Regions from separate parts of the Pseudomonas sp. Irchel s3a10 genome, predicted to be linked through region 1. Evidence: predicted binding sites of a transcription regulator. Region 1 holds the regulator's gene; the other holds the start of a gene.
The links. The regulator FliA, encoded in region 1, starts transcription of late flagellar genes. The targets are predictions, from matches to a motif close to CTAAAGTTTNNNNNNNNNNNGCCGNTAA.

Region 1 (5,971 bases):
CATTCTCAATGTGCCGGTGACCCACGTTGATCCGGGCCAGTCGCTGGTGCAGGCGTTGGATCCATTGCTGCGCAAACGCGTGGTGCTGATCGATACCGCCGGCTTGCAGGCCAGCGATCCGGCCCTGCGCATGCAGCTGGAAAGCCTGGCCGGGCGTGGCATCCGTTCAAAAAATTATCTGGTGCTGGCAACCACCAGCCAGAAACAGGTTCTAACCGCCGCGTACCACAGTTACAAGCGTTGCGGGCTTGCCGGCTGCATCCTGACTAAACTGGATGAGACGGCCAGTCTTGGCGAAGTATTGAGCCTGGCGATCAGTCATGAATTGCCGGTCGCGTACCTGACCGATGGCCCACGGATTCCGGATGATCTGCATCTGCCGCGCCGTCATCAACTGGTCAGCCGCGCCGTCAGCGTGCAAATGCAGGAAGAACCCAGCGAAGAAGCCATGGCTGACATGTTCGCTGATATCTACCACAGCCCGACCAAGCAGGTTGGCTGAGGTAATGAACCGTTTTTGTACCTACATCGATGGTCTGCCATGCATTGTTCCGGTTGAGAACGCGCAGCCAGTAATGTGGCCTCCGTCTATGCAAGACAAGGTAAAGAAATAACATGGGCAGCATGCATCCCGTACAGGTGATCGCGGTGACCGGCGGCAAAGGTGGCGTCGGCAAGACTAACGTGTCAGTGAACTTGTCTCTGGCGCTGGCAGAGCTTGGCCGTCGGGTCATGCTGCTGGACGCCGACCTGGGGCTGGCGAACGTCGACGTTCTGCTGGGACTGACCCCCAAACGCACTCTGGCCGACGTGATCGAAGGCCGCTGCGAACTGCGCGACGTGCTGTTGCAGGGGCCCGGCGGGATCCGCATCGTGCCGGCCGCTTCCGGCACCCAAAGCATGGTGCACCTGAGCCCGGCGCAACATGCCGGTCTGATTCAGGCCTTCAGCGACATCGGCGACAACCTCGATGTGCTGGTGATCGACACCGCTGCGGGTATTGGTGACTCGGTAGTCAGTTTTGTCCGCGCCGCGCAGGAAGTGTTGCTGGTGGTCTGCGACGAGCCGACCTCGATCACCGACGCCTACGCGCTGATCAAACTGCTCAACCGCGACTACGGCATGAACCGCTTCCGCGTCCTCGCCAACATGGCGCAGAGCCCGCAGGAAGGGCGCAACCTGTTCGCCAAGTTGACCAAGGTCACGGATCGCTTCCTCGACGTCGCCTTACAATACGTCGGTGCCGTGCCGTACGACGAAAGCGTGCGCAAGGCAGTGCAGAAGCAGCGAGCGGTCTATGAAGCCTTTCCGCGTTCCAAGTGCGCGCTGGCGTTCAAGGCGATCGCGCAGAAGGTCGATACCTGGCCGCTGCCTGCCAACCCGCGCGGTCACCTTGAGTTTTTCGTCGAGCGCCTCGTGCAGCAAACAGCAGGGCCTGTGTTATGACCGCGAGCGGTATGAACTACTACAAGAAGTCGGCACGTGACGCGCAGTACGAGTTGATCGAGCGTTACGCGCCACTGGTCAAGCGCATTGCCTATCACTTGCTGGCGCGCTTGCCGGCGAGTGTGCAGGTTGAAGACCTGATTCAGGCCGGGATGATCGGCCTGCTCGAAGTCTCGACCAAATACGACGCCAGCAAAGGCGCCAGTTTCGAAACGTACGCGGGCATTCGAATCCGCGGCGCGATGCTTGATGAAGTGCGCAAAGGGGATTGGGCACCACGCTCGGTTCACCGCAACACCCGTATGGTCAGCGACGCAATTCGCTCAATTGAAGCTAAAACCGGACGTGATGCTAAAGATCACGAGGTTGCGGCCGAACTCCAATTGAGTCTCGACGATTACTACGGGATTTTGAATGACACGCTGGGCAGCCGGCTGTTCAGTTTCGACGACCTGTTGCAGGACGGCGAACACGAAGGGCTGCACGAGGATGGCGCCAGTGCTCATCTTGAGCCGTCACGCGATCTGGAAGATGAACGCTTCCAGGCGGCGCTGGCGGATGCGATTGCCAATTTGCCGGAGCGTGAGCGACTGGTGTTGGCGCTGTACTACGACGAAGAGCTGAACCTCAAGGAAATCGGTGAAGTCCTTGGCGTCAGTGAATCGCGGGTCAGCCAGTTACACAGCCAGTGCGCGGCCCGTTTGCGGGGGCGTTTGGGGGAGTGGCGAGCGCGCTGAAGGCAGTGTGGGGACACTGCGAACGAGGCTGGTGCGGTGATGAACGGCACCGGTCTTGCTCTGTTGTGCTCCAGACAGTCATCGAGTGCTTTGCCGGATTGATTGAAGTGGCGCGTCCAGGTGCTGGGCGCGTTTAAGACTGCTTGGAGGTCGAATTGAACAAAGACATGAAAATCCTCATCGTTGATGACTTCTCAACGATGCGGCGGATCATCAAGAACCTGCTGCGCGATCTTGGGTTCACCAATACCGTCGAGGCCGACGATGGCACTACCGCCATTCCGGTACTCAACAGCGGAAGCATCGACTTTCTGGTAACGGACTGGAACATGCCGGGCATGACCGGTATCGACTTGCTGCGCCACGTACGTGCCGATGAAAAACTCAAGCATCTGCCCGTGCTGATGGTGACCGCTGAAGCCAAGCGCGAGCAAATCATCGAGGCCGCTCAGGCCGGTGTGAACGGCTACGTGGTCAAACCTTTCACGGCTCAGGCGTTGAAAGACAAAATCGAGAAGATTTTCGAACGCATCGGCTGATGACGCGCGGGGGAGCTATGGAGCATAACGAATCTTCACAGGGCGATTTCGAGTCGACCCTGAAAAAACACGCGGTCGAACTGGTCGAGAGCCTTGAAAAAGGCAGGTTCGGCGACGCTGTGCAACTGATCCATGAGCTCAATCAGACCCGTGACCGCGGCCTGTATCAGGAAGTGGGCAAGCTCACACGCGAACTGCACAGTGCGATCGTCAATTTCCAGATCGATCCGCACATGCCGCAGGCCGAGGAAGTGTCGCAAATCACCGACGCCACCGAACGCCTGGGCTATGTGGTCAAGCTGACCGAAGCCGCGGCCAACCGCACCATGGATCTGGTGGAAAGCGCCACCCCGGTGGTCAATGGCCTGGCTGAAGAAGCCCAGGCCCTGAGCACCGATTGGGGCCGCTTCATGCGTCGTGAAGTCGGGGCTGAAGAGTTCCGCGAACTGGCGCGCCGGGTCGACGGTTTTCTGTCACGCAGCAGCACGGACAACCGTGCGGTGTCGAGCAACCTCAACGACATCCTGCTGGCTCAGGATTACCAGGACCTCACAGGTCAGGTGATCAAGCGTGTGACCCAACTGGTCACCGAAGTCGAAAGCAATTTGCTCAAACTCGTCCTCATGGCCAGTCAGGTTGACCGCTTTGCGGGCATCGAACACGACCGTGCCGCGATGCTTGCAGAAAAAGATCCACAAAAACATCTCTCGCAGGGTGAAGGTCCGCAGATTCATGCCGATAAACGAGAAGACGTTGTGTCCGGTCAGGACGATGTGGACGATTTGTTATCCAGCCTCGGATTCTAGAGTTTTGGAATTTTAGGTTTTTTGGGTTTTTAGACCTGTAGGAGCACCCCATTAATGAGCTTCGGCGCCGATGAAGAGATCCTTCAGGATTTCCTGGTTGAGGCCGGCGAGATTCTTGAGCAACTGTCCGAGCAACTGGTCGAGCTGGAAAGCCGCCCGGATGACGCAGATCTGCTCAACGCAATTTTTCGCGGTTTCCACACTGTAAAAGGGGGCGCCGGCTTCCTTCAGCTCAACGAGCTGGTGGAGTGCTGTCACATCGCCGAAAACGTGTTCGACATCCTGCGCAAGGGTGAGCGTCGCGTTGATGCAGAACTGATGGACGTGGTGCTTGAGGCACTGGACGCGGTGAACAGCATGTTCAGCGAAGTCCGTGAACGTGCGCCGATCACTGCTGCAACCCCGGAACTGCTGGCCGCGCTGGCGCGTCTGGCCGAACCGCAAACGGCCGACGAAGCACCGGCTTCGCCAGTGGCCGAGATGATCGAAGAACTGGTCGTCGAAGGCGATTCGAGCGATTCGGGCGACATCACCGATAACGAATTTGAACAGCTGCTGGATTCGCTGAACGCCGTCAAGGCCGAAGCCGAAGCCCCGGCTGCTGCTGCACCTGCGCCGGCTGCCGATGCCAGCGATGAAATTACCGACGCCGAATTCGAGTCGTTGCTCGATCAGTTGCACGGCAAAGGCCAGTTCGCGGCGGACGCCGTGGCACCGGCAGCGGCCGCTCCGGCGGCACCGGCGGCGGGCGACAGCTCGGACATCACCGACGACGAATTCGAAGCACTGCTCGATCAGTTGCACGGCAAGGGCAACTTTGCCGTTGAAGCGCTGGAGTCGGCGATCGCCTCGGCACCGGTTGCGCCTGCCGCACCGGCGGCCGCCGCTGCCGGCAGCGATCTGATCAGCGATCACGAATTCGAATCGCTGCTCGACGAGTTGCACGGCAAAGGCAAGTTCACCGACGTTGGCGCCGCTGCTGCAGGCACCGCGTCGACTGTGGCCGCGCCTGCCGCCAAGGCTGCTGCCGCTCCGGCTGCTGCGCCGAAGGCTGCTCCCAAGCCTGAGCCGAAAGCCGAAGCGCCAAAACCTGCTGCCGCTGCTGCACCGGCGCCGGCCCGCGCCGCAGCTGCTCCGCCGCCGGAAAAACCGGCGAGCGAAGCCGAGACCACCGTGCGGGTCGATACCGCACGTCTCGACGAAATCATGAACATGGTTGGCGAGCTGGTGCTGGTGCGTAACCGCCTGGTGCGCCTGGGTCTCAACAGCGGCGACGAAGCCATGTCCAAGGCCGTGTCGAACCTCGACGTGGTCACGGCTGACTTGCAGACCGCGGTGATGAAGACCCGGATGCAGCCGATCAAGAAGGTCTTCGGGCGCTTCCCGCGTCTGGTTCGTGACCTCGCGCGTCAGCTCAAGAAAGAGATCAACCTGGAACTGGTGGGTGAAGAAACCGACCTCGACAAAAACCTTGTCGAGGCCCTGGCCGACCCGTTGGTCCACTTGGTGCGCAACGCGGTCGACCACGGCATCGAGTCGCCGGAAGAACGCGAAGCTTCGGGCAAGGCCCGTGGTGGTCGTGTGGTACTGGCCGCCGAGCAGGAAGGTGACCACATCCTGTTGTCGATCTCCGACGACGGCAAGGGCATGGACCCGAACGTCCTGCGTTCGATCGCGGTAAAACGCGGTGTGATGGACAAGGACGCGGCCGATCGCCTGAGCGATACCGAGTGCTACAACCTGATCTTCGCCCCGGGTTTCTCGACCAAGACCGAGATCTCCGACGTGTCCGGCCGCGGTGTCGGCATGGACGTGGTGAAGACCAAGATTTCCCAGCTCAACGGTTCGATCAACATCTACTCGACCAAGGGCCAGGGTTCGAAGATCGTCATCAAGGTGCCGCTGACCCTCGCGATCATGCCGACCCTGATGGTGATGCTCGGCAATCAGGCGTTTGCGTTCCCGTTGGTCAACGTCAACGAAATCTTCCACCTCGACCTGTCGACCACCAACGTGGTGGATGGCCAGGAAGTGGTGATCGTGCGGGACAAGGCGCTGCCATTGTTCTACCTCAAGCGCTGGCTGGTCAGCTCCGCCGCTCACGAAGAGCAGCGCGAAGGCCATGTGGTGATCCTTTCGGTGGGCACCCAGCGGATCGGCTTCGTCGTCGATCAACTGGTCGGCCAGGAAGAAGTGGTCATCAAGCCATTGGGCAAAATGCTGCAGGGCACTCCGGGCATGTCCGGCGCCACCATCACCGGTGACGGCCGCATCGCGCTGATCCTTGATGTTCCAAGCATGCTCAAGCGTTACGCGACGAAGCGTATTTGAATCCGGGGCGGCGGGGCGACGACGTCCCGCTGCACCTAATGGAGTGTTTATGGCAGTCAAAGTCCTGGTGGTGGACGATTCGGGTTTTTTCCGCCGCCGCGTCTCGGAAATT
Region 2 (5,971 bases), on a different contig from region 1:
GCGCGATACCTTCATGCATGAAATGGGCGTCAGCCAGTTCGAGATCAATCTGCTGCACGGTGATCCGCTGTTGCTGGCCGACCAGACCTTCCTGTTCAAACACCTGCTCAAGGAAGTCGCGCTCAAGCATGGTCTGAGCGTGGTGTGCATGGCCAAGCCGCTAGCGCACACGCCGGGCAGTTCGATGCACATTCACCAGAGCCTGGTCGAGATCGCCACCGGCAAGAATGTGTTCAGCGACGAGGACGGCCAGCCGACCGCGATGTTCCGCCATTTCATCGGCGGGCAGCAAGCGGGCATGGCCGATTTCACTGCGCTGTTTGCGCCGAACGTGAACTCCTATCAGCGTCTGTGCCACCCGTATGCGTCGCCGAACAATGCCTGCTGGTCGCACGACAACCGCGCCGCAGGGCTGCGGATTCCGGCCAGTTCGCCGGTGGCTCGTCGCGTGGAAAACCGCTTGCCGGGCGCCGACGCCAACCCGTATCTGGCGATTGCCGCGAGTCTGGCCGCCGGCTTGCATGGAATCGAGCATGAGCTGGAACCGACTGCGGCGATTCAGGGCGAATTCGAAGTGCCGGACAATCTTTCGCTGCCGTGTACCTTGCATGCCGCACTCGAACGTCTGAAACGTAGCCAATTGGCCAGGGAACTGTTCGGACAGGAGTTCATCGAAGGCTACATCGCTTCGAAGACCATGGAGTTGACCAGCTTCTTTGATGAAATCACTCCCTGGGAACGGCGTGTTCTAGCAGCCCAGGCCTGACTAACTGTCGCCGTCGGGCTATCGTCTGGATAGCCCGATACTCACTGCAAGGAGCCGCTCGGAACGCCGATGCGCCAAATCTGGAAATCCTTTCGAGCGCTGTATTTCGCCTCGCTGATGATGTTGATCGGCTCGGGCCTTCTATCTACTTACCTGGCGTTGCGCCTGGCCGCTGACAATGTCGACGGGCTGTGGGTCGGTGCGCTGATGGCGGCCAACTATTTCGGCCTGGTGCTGGGCGGCAAGATCGGTCACCGCTTGATCGCCCGGGTCGGACACATTCGGGCGTATTCGGCGTGTGCCGGGATCGTCGGCGCGGCGGTGCTCGGGCATGGCCTGGTCGATTGGCTGCCGGCGTGGCTGGTGCTGCGGACCATCGTCGGTCTGGGCATGATGTGCCAATACATGGTGATCGAGAGCTGGCTCAACGAGCAGGCCGACGCCAACCAGCGCGGTCTGGTGTTCAGCGGCTACATGATCGCTTCGTATCTGGGGCTGGTGCTCGGTCAGTTGATTCTGGTCATGCATCCGGGCCTCGGTCTGGAGCTGCTGATGCTGGTCGCGCTGTGTTTTGCCCTGTGTCTGGTGCCGGTGGCGCTGACCCGCCGGATTCACCCGGCGCCACTGCATCCGGCACCGATGGAACCGCGCTTCTTTATCAAGCGGGTGCCGCAGTCGTTGAGCACGGTGCTGGGCGCCGGCTTGATCATCGGCTCGTTCTACGGTCTGGCGCCGCTGTATGCGTCGCAGCAGGGGCTGTCGACCGAGCAGGTCGGTCTGTTCATGGGTAGCTGCATTTTTGCCGGACTGCTGGTGCAGTGGCCGTTGGGCTGGCTGTCCGATCGTTATGACCGGGCGCTGCTGATTCGCTGCTTTGCCGGGTTCCTCGCGGTGGCGGCGTTGCCGTTGGCGATCCTGCCGCAGGTGCCGCTGGAAGTTCTGTTTGTCGTCGGGTTCATGTGTTCGCTGGTGCAGTTCTGCCTGTACCCGCTGGCGGTGGCGTTCTCCAATGACCACGTCGAGGGTGATCGCCGGGTGTCGCTGACGGCGATGCTGCTGGTGACCTACGGGGTTGGCGCGAGCATCGGCCCGTTGCTGGCCGGGGTGCTGATGAAGCTGTTCGGCAGCCAGAGCCTGTATGCGTTTTTCAGTTTCTTCGCGCTGGTGCTGGTGTGGCGCATCCGCCCGAAAGCGGTGACCAATCTGCATCAGGTCGACGACGCGCCGCTGCACCACGTGGCGATGCCGGACAGCATGTCCAGCTCGCCGCTGGTGGCCGCCCTCGACCCGCGGGTGGATGAGCAGGTGGTGCAGGAGCAGATGCAGACCACGGTTACGCCGGAACCGGAACCGGAGCCAGAACCCGAAGTGCAGCCTGAAGCGGCGGTGGAAACTGATCCGGCTGATGAGGGTGATAAACCAGCACCGGATATCAGTGGGGCCAGACCCTGAAATGTGGGAGCGGGCTTGCTCGCGAAGGCGGCGTGTCAGCCAGCATCAATTTTTAATGTCAGGCCGTATTCGCGAGCAAGCCCGCTCCCACAATGGATCTCCAGTCGCCGCGAGATTCAATCGCGCATAAAAAAGGGCAGTCCCGCCAGGGACTGCCCTTTCTATTTGCTCGTACGAATCACATATCGTCTTTATCGAACCGGCGTGCTTCACGCTGCAACTGATAGACGAAGCGCTCGACATTGCGCGCCGCCTGGCCACTGATGTTGTGAAAGCGCAGGCCGGCGAAGGTGATGTTGAGCTTTTCTTCGAAGTGCAGATAACGCAGTTCGACCGAGATAGGTTGATTGCCGAACAGCGGGGTGGCGATCATGCGGTCGTAGACCTGACCCAGTTGCAGGCGGTCGGTGATGTCGCCTTCAAAGCGCAGCTTGCAGCCGGTGGCGGAAATATCCAGCAGTTTGCCGTTGATTGGCGCCTTGAGCTTTTCGCCGCCGAGTTCGACGCTGACCAGATCGGTCAGCTTCAGGGCTGCGCGAAAGGCGTTGCGGCGCTGGTGGTAAACCACTTCGGTCGGCAGCTCGCCGGTGTAGAAGCGATCGCCCTCGGACTCTTCAATGTTCAGCGTACCGGTGCATTCCCAGGCGATGCGCACGCCATCGTGGAAACCTTCGACCTTGAACGGTTCGCCCGCCAGCAGAAAACGCTCGCCATCGCGCGGGATCATTTCATCCAGGGCAATCGTTGCCGTTTCCCGGTCAACCTTGATCAGGTAACTCTGGAAGCGCTGACTGCGCTCGTGGAACGTGATGATCAGCGGGTCGTGGCTTTCTTGCAGCTGGCGCAGGTTGCTGGAGATTTCCAGGGGCGTGGTCAGCACCTTTGGGGGCTGCGGACTGTCATCCGCGCTTAGGGCGTTTGGCACGTTTTCTCAATCTCCAGACAAAATTTGACTACGGCTAGCCAGCATTTTGCCAGCATGTTTCGCGGGTTGATAGTGCAGGCACATCGAATGGCTCACGCCTGGCTGAGGGTGCGCGGCTTGGTCGGTTTGGCAAATGTGCCAGAAGCGTCATACAGCGCTGGCGGCTCGCCCCCGGTGAGGATTTTCAGTTGATTGGCCGTGGCGGCCTGTTGAATCTGGATCGACTGGCCGTTTTTCACATTGGCGGCCTGGCACTGGGCAATCAGGTCGGTCAGTACATCGCTCTGGGACAGCAACTGATCGCCAATGCTCGACTGGCTGGCCAGTTGCTCCAGGCCCTGACGGTCGAGCGGCAGGTTGAGGCTGGCAAGGATTTCGCTGCGCTTGCGGCCATGCTGTTCAAGCAGAATGATCAATGCCTGTTTGCGCGCCAGAATGTCTTCGAGCAAAGGCATGTCACGACCGTGCAAAGCGAGGGACTCGGTTTGCAGCAACTCCAGCAATTGTTGAGCTGGAGCAAAGTCGTCGGTGATCAGTTGCAATAAATTAGTGTCGTGCATGGCTGGCCTTGGGTTCTAAGCGTCCAAAAGCCTGGCGCCGGCAAAAGCCTAGCGCTGGGCTTCGAAGTTGAGCAGTTTGCTGGCTACACGGTTGCTGTCGACTTTATAGCTGCCATCGGCAATCGCTGCTTTCAACTCGGCCACGCGGGCTTTGTCGACGGCAGGCTGATCGCGCAGCTTGTCAGTGACCTTCTGCAACTGTTGAGCCTCATTGCTGAGGTGTACCGATTCCCCGCTTTTTGCGGTACTGGCCGTTTCGGCCTGGGTATTCAGCGGCGCGGAGGTGCCGGATTCGGCGGTTTCCTTGGCGTTGCTGGTACGTGTACTGCCCGTAAGTGACGAGGAGCTGTTCAGACGGCTGAAATCGATGACCATGTTAAAAACCTCTGGGAATTTGGACGCTTGCCATGTTTTCGGCCATTCCCTGGAAAACTTTAGGCTCACTTTGCAATGAGCTGCATGTGCCGAAGCGTGTCCTGCTGCGGCACAGTTTAGGGAAGCGTCGGGGCTGGCGCCAGTTTTCTGCGAGAGCGTTTTACATGGCCACTTCCACCTGGCCCGGCGCAACGACTTGCGCCTTGATCACACGGTTGGAATTGAGGTTTTTCACCCGAATCTGTTCTTTCAGACCGCCGTTGGCCAGGGCTTCACCGGGCATGCGCACGGCGAGCGTGCCGCTGCGGGCGGTGATGACCACTTGATCACCTTTGCGCACCACTTCTGCCTGTTCCAGATGCACCAGAGTAATGACCTGATCGGCGACCGTTGGTCGGGTTAATTTCTGCCCGATCGCCTCGTCTACCGAGGTCAGGAAACCTTGATTGATCACACTGACGTCGCGCTCGCGCAAGGTCACGTCCTGCGGCCCGATAATCCCGGCGCGCTTGAGCGGACGGGTGGTGGTGACAATCTCGCGAAACAGGCGGACTTGAGCGGGCACGAACACCGTCCACGGCGAACTTCCTTCGCACCGGACCTTGACCGTAACCCGGCCCAGCGGCCGCGCCGGGCTCTCCAGCGAGGCTGTCAATTCCTTGTCGCACATAGGCATGCGCATGCGCGGGTCGAGCTGGTTGACCTCGATTTCGTAGCGGCCTTCCGTTTGACTGGTAGCCAGATAGTCTTCTACGGTGAACTCAAGAAAGCCCTGAGTGACGCCGATAAGCATGTCAGGCAAGGTAACCGTATCAGCACCGGCAGGGCTGCCAGCGAAGAAAAAGCAGACGGCAGACACCGCGCACAGCGCTTTGCGGGTGCGGTAGGTCAGGCGTCGAAAAAATGTCGTTTGAGCGTTCATACGAGTTAAAAAGCAAGCGCCGTGCCGTTTAGCAATGAATGTGCGTCGCAACAACACTTGGCGTTGGTGTAGGAGTCTGGGCATGGCTGGTGTAATGGATTCGGTGAACCAGCGCACGCAACTGGTGGGGCAGAATCGCCTGGAGCTGTTGTTGTTCCGTCTCGACGGCCAACAGCTCTACGGAATCAACGTGTTCAAGGTGCGGGAAGTGCTGCAATGCCCGTCGTTGACGTTGATGCCCAAGTCCAGTCCTGTCGTGTGCGGGGTGGCGAATATCCGGGGGGCGACCATTCCGATCCTTGATCTGGCAATGGCGACTGGTTCCGGGGCGTTGAAAGACAAGAACAGTCCGTTCGTGATCATCACGGAGTACAACACCAAGACCCAGGGTTTCCTGGTCCGCTCGGTGGAGCGCATCGTCAACATGAACTGGGAGGAGATCCATCCACCGCCCAAAGGCACCGGGCGCGATCACTACCTGACGGCTGTGACTCGGGTCGACAATCAGTTAGTCGAAATCATCGATGTCGAGAAGGTGCTGGCGGAAGTGGCGCCGACGCCTGAGGCGATTTCGGTCGGTGTGGTCGATGTCGAAACCCAGAGCAAGGCGTTGTCGCTGCGGGTGCTGACGGTCGATGACTCGTCGGTGGCGCGCAAGCAGGTCACGCGTTGCCTGCAGACGATCGGGGTCGAAGTGGTGGCGCTGAACGACGGCAAGCAGGCGCTGGATTACCTGCGCAAGCTGGTCGAAGAGGGCAAGAAGCCGGAAGAAGAGTTCCTGATGATGATTTCCGACATCGAGATGCCGGAGATGGACGGGTACACCCTGACGGCGGAGATCCGCAGCGACCCGCGCATGCAAAAGCTTCATATCATCCTGCATACTTCGTTGTCGGGGGTATTCAATCAGGCGATGGTCAAGAAAGTCGGTGCCGATGACTTCCTGGCCAAATTCCGTCCTGATGACCTGG

Region 2: a site for FliA is predicted at 4,114-4,141, ahead of flgM (flagellar biosynthesis anti-sigma factor FlgM). Genes of this name have one in related genera too.

The regions. Positions count from the first base shown of each region.
Region 1 covers NZ_FYDR01000008.1:105,083-111,053, forward strand. Annotated here, with positions in the region: gene flhF (flagellar biosynthesis protein FlhF) at 1-502, shown strand, start outside; gene fleN (flagellar synthesis regulator FleN) at 616-1,446, shown strand; gene fliA (RNA polymerase sigma factor FliA) at 1,443-2,183, shown strand; gene CKW11_RS21995 (chemotaxis response regulator CheY) at 2,351-2,722, shown strand; gene CKW11_RS22000 (protein phosphatase CheZ) at 2,740-3,528, shown strand; gene CKW11_RS22005 (chemotaxis protein CheA) at 3,583-5,859, shown strand; gene CKW11_RS22010 (chemotaxis response regulator protein-glutamate methylesterase) at 5,909-5,971, shown strand, end outside.
Region 2 covers NZ_FYDR01000002.1:595,643-601,613, forward strand. Annotated here, with positions in the region: gene CKW11_RS08225 (glutamine synthetase family protein) at 1-766, shown strand, start outside; gene CKW11_RS08230 (MFS transporter) at 836-2,218, shown strand; gene CKW11_RS08235 (flagellar brake protein) at 2,397-3,143, opposite strand; gene CKW11_RS08240 (flagella synthesis protein FlgN) at 3,236-3,703, opposite strand; gene flgM (flagellar biosynthesis anti-sigma factor FlgM) at 3,752-4,078, opposite strand; gene flgA (flagellar basal body P-ring formation chaperone FlgA) at 4,239-5,000, opposite strand; gene CKW11_RS08255 (chemotaxis protein CheV) at 5,083-5,971, shown strand, end outside.